Amycolatopsis mediterranei: one gene and its partner. Each later gene encodes a partner of the first gene's protein in a complex. Links are inferred from orthologs where the notes say so. Each region holds a gene or a part of one and is shown on either strand. Other genes may lie near its edges. The genes, in order: secA and secY.

The links.
Region 2: the proteins of secA (region 1) and secY are in contact, whole or in part, in a crystal structure (PDB 3DIN), measured with the Thermotoga maritima proteins. The link is inferred for Amycolatopsis mediterranei from one-to-one orthologs. Residues at the interface, in WP_004082002.1 of Thermotoga maritima: Glu261, Ala262, Arg263, Lys300, Ala301, Arg302, Thr303, Ile304, Ile305, Leu323, Tyr324, Asp325, Pro326, Val329, Ser330, Tyr333, Ile336, Lys340, Phe345, Val349, Glu363, Phe364, Tyr374, Ser375, Gly376, Gly377, Glu393, Ile395, Thr482, Ser483; in WP_004081795.1 of Thermotoga maritima: Glu108, Gly109, Glu110, Glu111, Ala236, Glu237, Arg238, Arg239, Ile240, Thr241, Ile242, Gln243, Tyr244, Ala245, Arg246, Arg247, Val248, Thr249, Gly250, Arg251, Arg252, Val253, Tyr254, Gly256, Ala257, Ser258, Thr259, Tyr260, Leu261, Pro262.

What each region holds. Positions count from the first base shown.
Region 1 is NZ_CP100416.1:9,122,190-9,130,402, forward strand. What follows is about bases 4,785-8,213. They hold secA (preprotein translocase subunit SecA), read right to left. Parts: upstream 7,880-8,213; coding sequence 4,985-7,879; downstream 4,785-4,984. Other genes in these bases: ISP_RS41275 (cytochrome P450), read right to left, coding at 4,785-4,902; hpf (ribosome hibernation-promoting factor, HPF/YfiA family), read right to left, coding at 8,086-8,213. Outside these bases: ISP_RS41250 (DUF6912 family protein), read right to left, coding at 1-230; ISP_RS41255 (WS/DGAT/MGAT family O-acyltransferase), read right to left, coding at 227-1,633; ISP_RS41260 (TrmH family RNA methyltransferase), read left to right, coding at 1,668-2,429; ISP_RS41265 (HAD-IA family hydrolase), read right to left, coding at 2,433-2,804; ISP_RS41270 (Rv3235 family protein), read left to right, coding at 2,993-3,451; more of ISP_RS41275, read right to left, coding at 3,691-4,784. UniProt on the Escherichia coli protein: Required for protein export, interacts with the SecYEG preprotein conducting channel.
Region 2 is NZ_CP100416.1:741,151-746,500, reverse strand. What follows is about bases 2,430-5,350. They hold secY (preprotein translocase subunit SecY), read right to left. Parts: upstream 4,584-5,350; coding sequence 3,276-4,583; downstream 2,430-3,275. Other genes in these bases: ISP_RS03585 (LysE family translocator), read right to left, coding at 4,838-5,350; ISP_RS03595 (adenylate kinase), read right to left, coding at 2,725-3,279; map (type I methionyl aminopeptidase), read right to left, coding at 2,430-2,680. In the rest of the region: rpsD (30S ribosomal protein S4), read right to left, coding at 1-55; rpsK (30S ribosomal protein S11), read right to left, coding at 79-486; ISP_RS03620 (hypothetical protein), read right to left, coding at 505-690; rpsM (30S ribosomal protein S13), read right to left, coding at 687-1,067; rpmJ (50S ribosomal protein L36), read right to left, coding at 1,274-1,387; infA (translation initiation factor IF-1), read right to left, coding at 1,425-1,646; more of map, read right to left, coding at 1,904-2,429. UniProt on the Escherichia coli protein: The central subunit of the protein translocation channel SecYEG. Consists of two halves formed by TMs 1-5 and 6-10.

The DNA of each region.
Region 1 (8,213 bases):
GAGACCACCACCCGGCGTGGCTCGCCCTTCTCCTCGGCCGCGATCAGGCGCAGCGACGCGCGGGCCGCGTCCAGCAACGCCGCGTACTCCAGCTCCTCGTCGGACCCGCTCACGTACGCCTCACGCAACGCCGGCGTCAGCGCGAACGCCGTTCCGCTGCGGGCGCGGAACTCCCCCGATGTCTCGAGGTCGCGAAGCATCGCGATGGTCGCAGGCAGATAAACCCTCACCAGTGCGCACCCTTCAGCTCTTCCAAGGACTCTTCGATCATCCCGGCGACCAGATCGACGTCGAACGCGGCCTTGCGGTCGCCGTTCAGTCCGAAGTAGACGCCGCCGTGGTAGGAGGTCACCCCGATCGCCAGCGCCTGGGTGCGCATCAACGGCATCACCGGGAACATCTCGACCAGTCTGGCCTCTCCCGCGTACATCGGCACCTGGGGGCCCGGTGAATTGGTCACCATGACGTTGAAGATGCGCCCGGACAGCGACCCCGCCGCTCGCGCGCCGAGGGAGTGCAGGGTAGCCGGGGCGAAGCCGCCGACCTTGAGCAGGCCGCGCGCCGCCACCGAACGGCCCGAATCGAGGTGCTCGGCCATCGCGTGCCCGATGTGCTGCAGCCGCAGGACCGGGTTCGGCTCGCCGACCGGCAGGTCCACCAGGTACGCCGCCACCTGGTTGCCGACCAGCCCCGGCGTCGAGTACGCGGGGGTCTCCGCGTCGCGGACCGCCAGCGGCACCAGCGCGCGGATCGTCGTGTCGGGCGTCAGCTGGACCTCGCGCGAAAGCAGCCATTCGCGCAGCGCCCCCGTGATGGCCGCGAGGACGACGTCGTTGACCGTGCCGCCGTGCGCCGCGCGGATCTTGCGGAAGTCCTCCAGCCGCGTGCGGACCACGCCGAACACGCGACCGCCGGACACCCGGACGTTCAGCGGCCCCGGCGGCGCCGGACTCACCAGGGTGCGCAGCGTCGACGCCACCCCGCCGACGGTCTCGGCGAACTTGCCCGCCGCCGCGAACGCGTCGTTCGCCGCCGACCGGACGTTCTCCACCACCTCGCCCGGCCGCTGGACGCCCTCGCTGATCGCGTCCAGCACCAGCTGGGTGCGGCTCGGCTCGCGGCGCGGCGTCCAGATGTCCTCGAACGGCTCCGGCTCGGCCGGCGCCGGGTCGAGGACGATCTGGCCGAGGTCGATCGTGCCGACACCGTCCACAACGGACTGGTGGGTCTTCGTCACCAGTGCCACCCGGTCGCCGGCCAGCCCCTCGATGAAGTACGCCTCCCAGAGCGGCCGCTCCGGCGCCAGCCGCCGCGACATCAGGCGCGCGACCAGGTCGAACAGCTGCTCGTCACTGCCCGGCTGGGGCAGCGCCGAGCGCCGGATGTGGTAGTTCAGGTCGAAGTCGACGTCGTCCACCCACACCGGACGCGCCAGGTGGCCCGGCACGTCCAGTACGCGCTGCCGGTACCGCGGCAGGTAGGCCAGCCGTCCGCCGATGAGGTCGACGAGCTGGGCGTAGCCGAACCCGGAGCGCGGCCGCTCGAAGATCGCCACGCCGCCGACGTGCATCGGGGTCGCGTGGTCCTCGAGGTAGAGGAACGAGGCGTCCAGCGCGGAAAGGCGGTCGGGCATGGGGCGATCCTTACACAGTGCGAGACTGCTGGGTGTGGGTGATGAGTCGACTATCTCGCCGAAGGACCGCTTCCTGACCGTGTACGGCCGGAAGCCGGTGCTCGAGGCACTGGCGGACGACGGCCTGCGGGTGGACAAGGTGATCCTCGCCGACACCGCCCGTGGGCCCGGCGCGGCGGAGATCCAGCGCGCGGCGAAGGCGGCCGGCGTGCCGGTGCAGCGCGCCAGCGCCCACCGGGTCAAGGTGCTCGCCGGGAACGGCAAGCAGGACCAGGGGGTGCTCGCCGACGTCCTGGCCCCGCGGATGCGAGCGCTTTCCGCGGCACTGGCCGACCGGCGCCCGCCGTCGCGGGTGCTGCTGCTGGACGGCATCACCACGCCCGCGAACGTCGGCATGATCCTGCGGACGGCGACCGCGGCCGGCTTGGACGGGGTGATCGTGCCCCGGCGCGGCGTCGCGGCGCTCGACCCGCTGGTGGTCAAGGCGTCGGCCGGGGTGGCGTTCCGCGCGCCGGTGCTGCGCTGCGGCTCGGCCCGCGAGGCCGCGGAGATGCTGGCCGAAGCCGGCTTCGGGCTCTACGCGCTGGGCGCGTCGGCTCGCACGACGGTGTTCGACGTCGACCTGCCGCAGCGCGCCGCGTTCGTCCTCGGCGGCGAGACGGCCGGGGTCGGGGCGGAGGTCGGCGAGCTCGTCACGGAATGGCTGTCGATCCCGATGCCGGGTGACGTCGAGTCGCTGAACGTCTCGGCCGCCGCCGCGGTGCTGTCGTTCGAGCTGGTCCGCCGCGCGCGCTGACCCTCACCCCGCGAACAGCACGGCGAGTTCGCCCAGCGTCTCGCTGACCGACCGGTGGTGCACCCCGACCATGCCCGCCTCGACGGCGCCGCGGATGTTCGTGGCGGAGTCGTCGACGAACGCGCAGCGCGTGGCGGGCAGCCCGAGCCGGTCGGCCGCGATCAGGTAGACCGCCGGGTCCGGCTTGGCCACGCCGACCTCACCGGAAAACACCAGCGCGTCGAAATAGTCGAACATCGTGTTCTTGACCTCGTCCGACGCCCCGGGGGCGTTGGACAGCAGCGCAGTGCGGACGCCGCGCTCGCGTGCGGCCGCCAGGTAGTCGTAGAACCGGCCGGCGTCGGGATCGGTGAGAACTCCGGCGAAATCGACCAATAGCCCTTTCAACACCCGGCACACCATAGCCGGGGCGGCGAGGCGGTGTCTCGCCGCCGCGGTCGGCTTACCGCAACGGTCGCCGGTAATCCACGGCTTCGGCGGTTCTCGCCCGGATCGTGCGATTCCGGTGTCCTTTCCGGTCCGTTCCCCCTCTAAGCGAATAGCCGAGTCAGGGAGGGAAGGAAATGATCGAGGAACATCGGTTGCGAACGCTGATCCACTGCGAGGCGCCTCGCCGGGCGGACCGTCCGGAATGGGCGGCATCGCGGGAGCACCACCGCGGCGACGCGCGGTCCCCGGCGCCGAGGCAGCTCGATGCGGGCGAGGTGGGCCACCTGCTGAACATGCTGCTGGAGGCCTACGACGGCCGCCGCCCGGCGGCGCAGGTCCGCGCCTTGGTAGCGCCGGAGGTGTACGCGGGTTTCATCGGTCCACGCAGGACAAGGCCACGGCACCGGACGCAGACGGTCCACACGTGCACCCCGGCCCCGGAGGTGGTCGAGGCGTGCGCACGCGTGGAGGCGGACGGCCGGTCGTTCGCGCTGGCGGCCCGTTTCACCCGCACCCCCACGGGCTGGCGGTGTGTCCGGTTCGCACTGTTGAAACCGCAGCAGCCGGCCAAGCCGATCCGGCGAGCCGCATGAGGCGGCGAGGTGGCGGCCGCTCACCGCCGGTCGAAAAGCGGCGAGCTCAGGCGGAGAGGCGGAGCCGCTCGCCACCGGCCGAACGAGCGGCGAGGTGAGGCACAGAGGCGCCGACCGCTCCCGACGGCTTGCGGAGGGGCGCGCCACATCCACCGCCCACGGGACCGCGCCGCGCCGCCCCGGCGCGGTCCGCCGGGGCGACCTTGTCGTCGCGGCCGGTCGGATCAGCGCGCCGGAACCTAACCGCCGCTCGCCACGGAAAGGGCCGACAAGCCGCGCAAGGTTGTCGTCGGGTTCCACTCCGGCGTGCCCGTCAATGTCAGGCCCGGGCGGTGGCGAGCCAGTTCGCGGAATGCGATTCGGGCCTCCAACCGCGCCAATGGCGCACCCAAGCAGAAGTGGATGCCCTGGCCGAACGCCAAATGCCGGCCCGGCTCCCGCGCCGGGTCGAAGGATTCCGGGGACGGGCCCGTGGCCGGGTCGCGGTTGGCCGCGCCGAGCACGATGATCAGCTGGCTGTCCGCCGGGACCGCCAGTTCGCCCAGCTCCGCGTCGCGCAGGGCCGTGCGAGCCGTCAGCTGGACCGGTGAGTCGTAGCGCAGCACCTCCTCCACCACCCGCGCCGCGTTCTCGCCGTCCGTGCCCAGCGGCTTCAGGCCGTCCGGGCCGCGCAGCAGCGCCAGGACCCCGTTGCCGATCAGGTTCGTCGTCGTCTCGTGGCCGGCGATCAGCAGGAGCGTGAGCGTCACCAGCAGCTCGCCCTCGGTGAGCACGTCGCCCGCGTCGGACACCGCGACCAGGGCCGACAGCAGGTCGTCACCCGGCTCGCGCCGGCGTCGGGCCGCCAGCTCGCGGAAGTAGCCCACGAACGACTGCCGTGCCCTGACCGCGGGTTCGAACGTCTCCGGGCGCTGCAGGAACGGCGGGTCCAGCGCCCGCGCCATCGCGTGCGACCACTCGGCGAACCGCTCGCGGTCGTCCAGCGGTACGCCGAGGAGTTCCGCGATCACCTCGACCGGCAACGGCTTCGCGAGCGCCGCCATCACGTCGAATTCTGCCGGCGCGCGGGCGACCAGTGCGGCCGCGATCTCCTCGATGCGCGGCGTGAGCTGCTCGACCATCCGCGGGGTGAACGCCTTCGCCACCAGCCGCCGCAGGCGTGTGTGGTCCGGCGGGTTCAGCGAGAGGAACGCCCGGACCACGCGACCTGATTCGTCGACCGGCTGGTCCGGGAGGCGGTCCGCCGGATCCAGGTACTCGGGCTCGGGGTGCCCGAACGCCGGGTCGCGCAGCACCTGCGTCGCCTCGGCGAGGCCGCTCACCACGAACATCCGCTCGTTCAGCGCCGCGACCGGCCACCGCTCGCGCCACCGCCGGTACGCCGGGTACGGGTCCGGCCGCCGCTCGGGCGCGAACAACGCGAAGAACTCCTGCGGATCCGCCGACGTCACCAAGCCCTCCCCCGTTCATGACACCGGGACGCGCGGACCAGCCGCGCGCCCCGGTTGTTACATAGTCACCGGTCACACAGTGTCAGCGACGCGGGCCCTTCTTGCCCTTCTTGGCGGCGTCGCGCTGGGCGGCACGGCGGTCCCGGCGGGTACCGCCGGCGCCACCGCTCGCGGCCTGCGCCGCGCCCTCGGCGTGGGACTCGACCTCGCCGTCCTCACCCGGGCCGGACAGCGTCATGCCCGGCTGCTGGCCACCGCCGCCGAGGCCCTTGCCGCGCAGGGCGGCCGGGACGGACTCGGTGTCGGTCGTCGGCGGCTGCGGCGGCGCCGGACGCGCGTGCCGGCCTTCCGAGGACGCAGCTGTCTGGCCGTTGCCCGTCGGGACGCCCGTCGGCAACGCCGCGGCTTCCTCGGCCGGCGGCGCTTCGGCGCGCTCGACCTGCAGGTTGAACAGGAAGCCGACGGCCTCCTCCTTCAGCGAGTCGAGCATCGCGCGGAACATGTCGAAGCCCTCGCGCTGGTACTCGATCAGCGGGTCGCGCTGCGCCAGCGCCCGCATGCCGATGCCCTGCTTGAGGTAGTCCATCTCGTAGAGGTGCTCGCGCCACTTGCGGTCGAGGACCGTCAGCATCACCTGGTGCTCCAGGGTCCGCATGCCCTCGGGGCCGACGAGCGCGTTGATCTCCGCTTCGCGCTTGTCGTAGGCGTTGCGGGCGTCCTGGACCAGCGCCTCGCGCAGGGAGTTCTCATCGAGGTCGCCGTCCTCCATGAGGTCGTCCCACTCGATGCTCACCGGGTACAGCGTCTTCAGCGCCGTCCACAGCTTCTCGTGGTCCCAGTCCTCGGCGTAACCGCTGGCCGTCGCACCGTCCACATAGGCGTTGACGACGTCGACGAGCATGCCCTCGATCTGGTCGCGCAGGTTCTCGCCGGCCAGGACGCGGTGGCGCTCGGCGTAGATCACCTTGCGCTGCTCGTTCATGACCTCGTCGTACTTGAGGACGTCCTTGCGCTGCTCCATGTTGATCTGCTCGACCTGGGTCTGCGCGCTCTTGATGGCCTTGGAGACCATCTTGTGCTCGATCGGCACGTCGTCGGGCAGGCGCATGGTCGTCATGACGCGCTCGACCATCGTCGCGTTGAAGCGGCGCATGAGCTCGTCACCGAGCGACAGGTAGAAGCGGGACTCGCCCGGGTCGCCCTGCCGGCCGGAACGACCGCGGAGCTGGTTGTCGATGCGGCGCGACTCGTGCCGCTCGGTGCCCAGGACGTAGAGGCCGCCCGCCTCGCGGACCTCTTCGCCCTCGGCCTTCGACTCCGCCTTGACCTGCTCGAGGACCTCGGGCCAGGCGGCCTCGTACTCCTCGGAGTGCTCGACCGGGTCCAGGCCGCGCTCGCGCAGCACCTGGTCCGCGATCAGGTCGGGGTTGCCGCCGAGCACGATGTCGGTACCGCGGCCTGCCATGTTCGTGGCGACCGTGACGGCGCCCTTCTGGCCGGCGCGCGCGACGATCAGCGCCTCGCGGTCGTGGTGCTTCGCGTTCAGCACCTCGTGCGGGACGCTCAGCTTGACCAGCAGCTTCGACAGGTGCTCGGACTTCTCGACGCTCGTGGTGCCGACGAGGACCGGCTGGCCCTTCTCGTGCCGCTCGGCGATGTCCTCGGCGACGGCCTCGAACTTGGCCTGCTCGGTCTTGTAGATCAGGTCCGCCTGGTCGACGCGGATCATCGGCCGGTTCGTCGGGATCGGCACCACACCCAGCTTGTAGGTCTGGTGGAACTCCGCGGCCTCGGTCTCGGCCGTACCGGTCATGCCGGCCAGCTTTTCGTAGAGCCGGAAGTAGTTCTGCAGCGTGATCGTCGCGAGGGTCTGGTTCTCGGCCTTGATCTCGACCTTTTCCTTGGCCTCGATCGCCTGGTGCATGCCCTCGTTGTAGCGGCGGCCGTGCAGGATGCGCCCGGTGAACTCGTCGACGATCATGACTTCGCCGTTGCGGACGATGTAGTCCTTGTCGCGGTGGAAGAGCTCCTGGACCTTCAGCGCGTTGTTCAGGTAGCCGACCAGCGGGGTGTTCGCGGCCTCGTACAGGTTGTCGATGCCGAGCTGGTCCTCGACGAACCGGACGCCCTTCTCGGTGACGGCCACCGTGCGCTTCCGGACGTCGATCTCGTAGTGGTACTTCGAGTTGATCAGATTCGTCTTCTCGACCCGCTCACGCGACCCCATCGTGGTGGTGTCGATGCCGTTCATCAACGGGACGAGCCGCGCGAACTCGACGTACCAGCGCGAGGACTGGTCCGCCGGGCCCGAGATGATCAGCGGCGTCCGGGCCTCGTCGATGAGGATCGAGTCCACCTCGTCGACGATGGCGTAGTTGTGCCCGCGCTGCACGCAGTCGTCGAGGCTCCACGCCATGTTGTCGCGCAGGTAGTCGAAGCCGAACTCGTTGTTCGTGCCGTAGGTGATGTCGGCGTTGTACTGAGCGCGCCGCACGTCCGGCTGCTGCTCCGAAAGGATGACGCCGACCTCGAGTCCGAGGAAGCGGTGGATGCGGCCCATCCACTCCGAGTCGCGCTTGGCCAGGTAGTCGTTCGTCGTGACGACGTGGACACCCTTGCCGGGGATGGCGTTGAGGTAGGCGGGGAGGACGCAGGTGAGCGTCTTGCCCTCGCCGGTCTTCATTTCGGCGACCTGGCCGAGGTGCAGCGCCGCGCCGCCCATCAGCTGGACGTCGAAGTGACGCTGGCCCAGCACCCGCTTGGCCGCCTCCCGGACGACCGCGAAGGCCTCCGGGAGCAGGTCGTCGAGGGATTCGCCGTCGCCGTTCCGCTTGCGGAACTCCTCGGTCTTGGCCCGCAGCTCGGCGTCGGTCAGGTCCTTGACGTCGTCTTCGAGGGTGTTGATGTGATCGGCGATGTTGCGCAGCCGCTTCACCATCTTGCCCTCACCCGCGCGGAGCAGGCGGTTCAGCACCATCCGGTCGACCTCACTAGCTGAATATGAGCACGCCCAGGCCGGTCCCGGGCAGGTTCTCCCGCGGTGGCGGCCGAGTTCGGCGCCACCTTCCCACCCCCATCGTAGGGAACGGTGGCCGTCGTGTGCACACGCCGTACGTCCTGACATGCGGAGGGCCCGCACGCGAGCGCGTGCGGACCCTCCGGCAGGCCTCCTTCGAGCCCGGCTCAGCCGAGCCGGATCACGCCGTAGTCGAAGCCTTTCCGCCGGTAGACCACGCTGGGCCGGCCCGCGTCGGAGTCGTTGAAGAGGTAGAAGTCGTGGCCGACCAGTTCCATCTCGTAGAGAGCCTGGT
Region 2 (5,350 bases), 8.4 Mb from region 1 along the record:
GGTCAACCTTGAGGCGACGCGAAATACGCGTCGCGGGGCCGGTGTAACGAGCCATTTCTTCTTACTCCTCCCCGTTCCTCAGACCCGGCGCCGCTTGGGCGGGCGGCAGCCGTTGTGAGGCTGCGGGGTCACGTCCTGGATGGTGCCGACCTCGAGGCCGGCCGCCTGCAGCGAGCGGATCGCCGTCTCGCGGCCCGAACCCGGGCCCTTCACGAAGACGTCGACCTTCTTCATGCCGTGTTCGGCGGCCTTGCGAGCAGCGTTCTCGGCGGCCATCTGCGCGGCGAACGGGGTGGACTTGCGGGAGCCCTTGAAGCCCACGTGCCCACTCGACGCCCACGCGATCACGGCACCGGTCGGGTCCGTGATCGAGACGATGGTGTTGTTGAAGGTGCTCTTGATGTGCGCGTGACCGTGCGCAACATTCTTCTTTTCCTTGCGGCGGACCTTCTTGGCCCCGGCCGCAGTACGAGACTTCGGTGGCATGTTGTGAGGGATCTCCTGTTAGCGCGCGTTCTCTTGGTGAGCGGCGACCGCTTCGGCCTGTCCGCGCCGGATGATCGAACCGGCGTCGGTGTACAGGTTGCGGAGCGCCATCGGGCGGGCGTAGAGCGCCTTGGGCGAGACACAAGCCGAGCCGCGGCGCTGAACGCCACCCATCTGCACGACCTTCTTGCCCTGGACGCTCACTTCTTGCCAGCCTTCTTCTTGCCGGCGACCGTCTTCTTCGGACCCTTGCGGGTACGGGCGTTGGTCTTCGTGCGCTGACCACGGACGGGAAGTCCGCGGCGCCAGCGAAGGCCCTCGTAGCACCCGATCTCGATCTTCCGACGGATGTCGGCGTTCACCTCACGGCGAAGGTCACCCTCGACCTTGAAGTTCTCTTCGATGTACACACGCAGCTTCGCGAGGTCGTCATCGCTGAGGTCTTTGACGCGGGTGTCCGCGTTGAGCTCGGCAGCCTTGATGAGCTGCTTCGAGCGGGTACGGCCGATGCCGTAGATGTAGGTAAGCGCGATCTCCAACCGCTTTTCGCGGGGGAGGTCTACGCCAGCGAGTCGTGCCATTGGCGTTGATGCTCCTTCTTCGGTTTCCTCTTCAGGTCTGCTCCCCGTCCGGTTCCGGGACCGACTCGCCTGTCGTGCCCTCGGCTTGCGCTTCGGGTGTCCCGGCCCCGGCCTGAAGCCCGGGGGTGAACCGGACCACTCGCGTGGCCCGGCAGGTGCGGGGAGGGTGTGTAGCCGTCAAGCCACTCTGCTTCGAGTGCTGGAGATCAGCCCTGCCGCTGCTTGTGCCGCAGGTTCTCGCAGATCACCATGATCCGGCCGTGACGGCGGATCACCTTGCACTTGTCGCAGATCTTCTTGACGCTCGGCTGGACCTTCACGTCTTCTGCTCTCCTGCTGTTGAGCTGCTCTTCGTGATCACTTGTAGCGGTAGACGATGCGACCACGAGAGAGGTCGTAGGGCGAGAGCTCCACGACAACCCTGTCCTCCGGCAGGATGCGGATGTAGTGCTGCCGCATCTTGCCGCTGATGTGTGCCAGGACCTTGTGGCCGTTCTCCAACTCGACGCGGAACATCGCGTTGGGGAGCGGCTCGACTACGCGGCCTTCGACCTCGATGGCCCCGTCTTTCTTCGCCATGTCCTCCGCATTTCCTTAGTCGACACTGCCTGTCGCTACACCTTGTGATCAACTTCGAGCACTAGTGCTGGGTTGGGTGTTGCGTGACACACTGGTGCCCGAGTCCCAGTACCGTGAATTCACGAGCGCGCAGGATCCGGGCGCGATAAGTGCGCCGACTTGACAGTGTACGCACGTCGTGTCGCGACCCCCAAACCGGGGGTGAACATGGTAGGAGATCACGGCGGCCAGGCGCCCCGAATGGGTGAAAGCGCAGGTCAGGCGTCTTCGGGGGCCGTGAGCACCCAGGGGCCGTCTTCGGTGATGGCGACGGTGTGCTCCCAGTGGGCCGCGCGGGAGCCGTCGGCCGTGACGACCGTCCAGCCGTCGTCCAGCTCGCGGGTTTCGCCGCCGCCGCCGGTCAGCATCGGCTCGATCGCCAGCGCCATGCCGGGCTTCAGCCGCGGGCCCTTGCCGGGCTTGCCGACGTTGGGCAGGAACGGGTCCATGTGCATCTGGCGGCCGATGCCGTGGCCGCCGTACTCGACGATCATCCCGTACTCGATGCCGTCGTCGCGGGCCGCGCGCTCGGCGGCGGACTGGACGGCGTAGGAGATGTCGGTGAGCCGGCCGCCGGCGCGGACCGCCTCGATGCCGGCCCACATCGCCGCCTCGGTCGCCGCGGACAGCGCCAGGTCGGCGTCGGAGACCTGGCCGATGGCCAGCGTCACCGCGGAGTCGCCGTGCCAGCCGTCGAGGATGGCGCCGCAGTCGACGGAGATGATGTCGCCGTCGGCCAGCACCTGGGTCTTCGCCGGGATGCCGTGGACGATCTGCTCGTTCACCGACGCGCAGATCGACGCCGGGAAACCGTGGTAGCCCTTGAACGACGGCACCGCGCCGGCGTCCCGGATCGTCTGCTCGGCCAGCTCGTCGAGCTCGGCGGTGCTGACGCCCGGCTTCGCCGCGGCACGGACCGACGCGAGCGTGCGGGCGACCACGAGGCCCGCGGCCCGCATCGCCTGCAGCTCGTCCGGGGTCTTGACTTCGATCATGCGCCCACGCCGGAGCACTTGCAGAACACGCAATCCTCCGAGGTTCACGTGCGGTCGCGCAGCGCTTTCAGCACCCGGCCGGAGATCTCTTCGACACTGCCGACACCGTCGACGGTCACCAGGATGTCGGCGTAGTACTCCAGCAGCGGCGCGGTGTCCGACACGTAGATCTGCTGACGGCGGCGGATGACCTCTTCGGTGTCGTCCGCGCGGCCGCGCGACATGAGCCGCCCGACGACGACGTCCTCCGGGACCTGCAGCTGGATCACCGCGTCGAGCGAGACGTCCGCGTCGCCCAGGATCTCGCCGAGGACCTCGGCCTGCTTGGTGTTGCGGGGGAAGCCGTCGAGCAGGAAGCCGACCTTGGCGTCCGGCTCGGCGAGCCGCTCGCGGACCATTTCGTTGGTCACCGAGTCCGGCACGAGCTCACCCGAGTCCAGGTAGCGCTTCGCTTCCTGGCCGAGCGGGGTCTCCTGGCCGACGTGCGCGCGGAACAGGTCACCGGTGGAGATGTGCGGGACACGCAGCTGCTCGGACAGGGCCACCGCCTGCGTGCCCTTGCCCGCGCCGGGCGGGCCCACGAGAACCAGGCGCGTCACTTCAAGAACCCTTCGTAGTTGCGCTGCATCAGCTGGCTCTCGATCTGCTTGACGGTGTCGAGACCGACACCGACCATGATCAGCACAGCCGTGCCACCGAACGGGAAGTTCTGGTTGTTCCCGCTACCGGTCAACGACAGGAAGAAGTTCGGAAGAATCGCGATGATGCCCAGGTAGAGCGAACCCGGCAGGGTGATCCGGCCGAGCACGAAGCTCAGGTACTCCGCGGTCGGGCGGCCCGGGCGGATGCCCGGGATGAAGCCGCCGAACTTCTTCATCTCTTCCGCACGCTCGTCCACGTTGAACGTGATCGTGATGTAGAAGTACGTGAAGAAGATGATCAGGGCGAAGTACAGCGCGATGTGCACCCAGCTGGACTGGTTCACGATGTAGTTCTTGATGAACACCTGCCAGCCGGAGTTGGCGTTCTGGTCGCCGACGAGGCGGCTGATCAGGTCCGGCAGGTACAGCAGGGACGACGCGAAGATGACCGGGATGACGCCGGCCTGGTTCACCTTGATCGGCAGGTAGGTCGACGTGCCGCCGTACATCCGGCGGCCGATCATGCGCTTGGCGTACTGCACCGGGATCCGGCGCTGCCCCTGCTCGACGAAGATGACGCTGGCGATGATCACCAGGCCGAAGACGCAGACGATCGCCAGGCCGACGCCACCGGCGTTGCTGAGGATGTTGCCGCCCTCGACCGGGATGCGCGCCGCGATGTTCAGGAAGATCAGGACGGACATGCCGTTGCCGACGCCGCGCTCGGTGATCAGCTCGCCCAGCCACATCATGACGGCGGTGCCCGCGGTCATCGTGATGACGATGATGGCCAGCGAGTAGACGCTGTTGTCCGGGATGATCGGCGACTGGCAGTCGGGGAAGAGCTGCTTGCGGTCCGCGAGCGCGACCACACCGGTGGCCTGCAGGATCGCCAGCGCGATCGTCAGGTACCGGGTGTACTGGGTCAGCTTGCCCTGGCCGGACTGCCCTTCCTTCTTCAGCTCCTCGAACCGCGGGATGACCACGGTGAGCAGCTGGATGATGATGCTCGCCGTGATGTACGGCATGATGCCGGTCGAGAAGAGCGACAGCTGCAGCAGCGCACCACCGCTGAACAGGTTCAGCAGCTGGTAGACGCCCTCCTGCTGCGCCTGTGAGCTACAGGCCTGTACGGCACCGTACGAGATGCCGGGCGCCGGAATGGTCGCACCGATTCGGTAAACCGCGACGATGGCTAGCGTGAACAGGATCTTCTTGCGTAGATCCGGCGTCGCGAGAGCCGAGCGGAAGGCGCTGAGCACGCGGGGGACCTCCTCGGCGTCGTCGGCTGTCCTAACCGACGATCGGCTTGGCCGGCACGGGGCCGGCAGGAACACACAGCACTACTGGCACGCAAGCCAGGAACGCTTCGGGGCACACTCGTCCCGAAGCGTGTCGCCGACTCTAACAGCTTCACAGGGCGTGTCCGCAGTCCGTGTGGGTTTTCCGTACCAAGGTTGCTCCGGCGGGTTGATCCACATCGCCGGACCCGCCGGAATCCTTGACAGATTGTGGATCAAGCGCTGGACGTCGCGAGCACGCCGGCCAGGCCGACGAGGACCACGCCGGTGCCTCGATCGACGTTGCGCCGGGCCCGCCGGGTGAGCTTGATCGTCTTCACCGCGGCGCCGGCGAAGACGTAGACCGAGCCGGCCAGGAACTCGGCCAGCAGGTAGCCCGCGCCGAGCAGCGCGAGCTGCCCCGAAAACGACCCGCGACCTGGGTCGATGAACTGCGGGACGAAGGCCGTGAAGATCAGGATCGCCTTCGGATTGGTGAGCGCGACACCGAACTCCTTGCGGGTGACACGCCACGCCGTCATGGGTGTCGCGGGCAGCTCGGTGGCACTGCTTTTCCCCCGAAAGGTGGACCAGAGCAGGCGGACGCCGAGGTAGAGCAGGTAGGCGGCGCCGGCCCACTTGATGATCGTCAGCGCGGTCTCGGACGCGGCCAGGAGCTGCCCCAGCCCGGCCGCCACGGCGGCGATCAACAGGGTGAAAGCGGCCAGCCGGCCGCCGAGCCCGGCGAG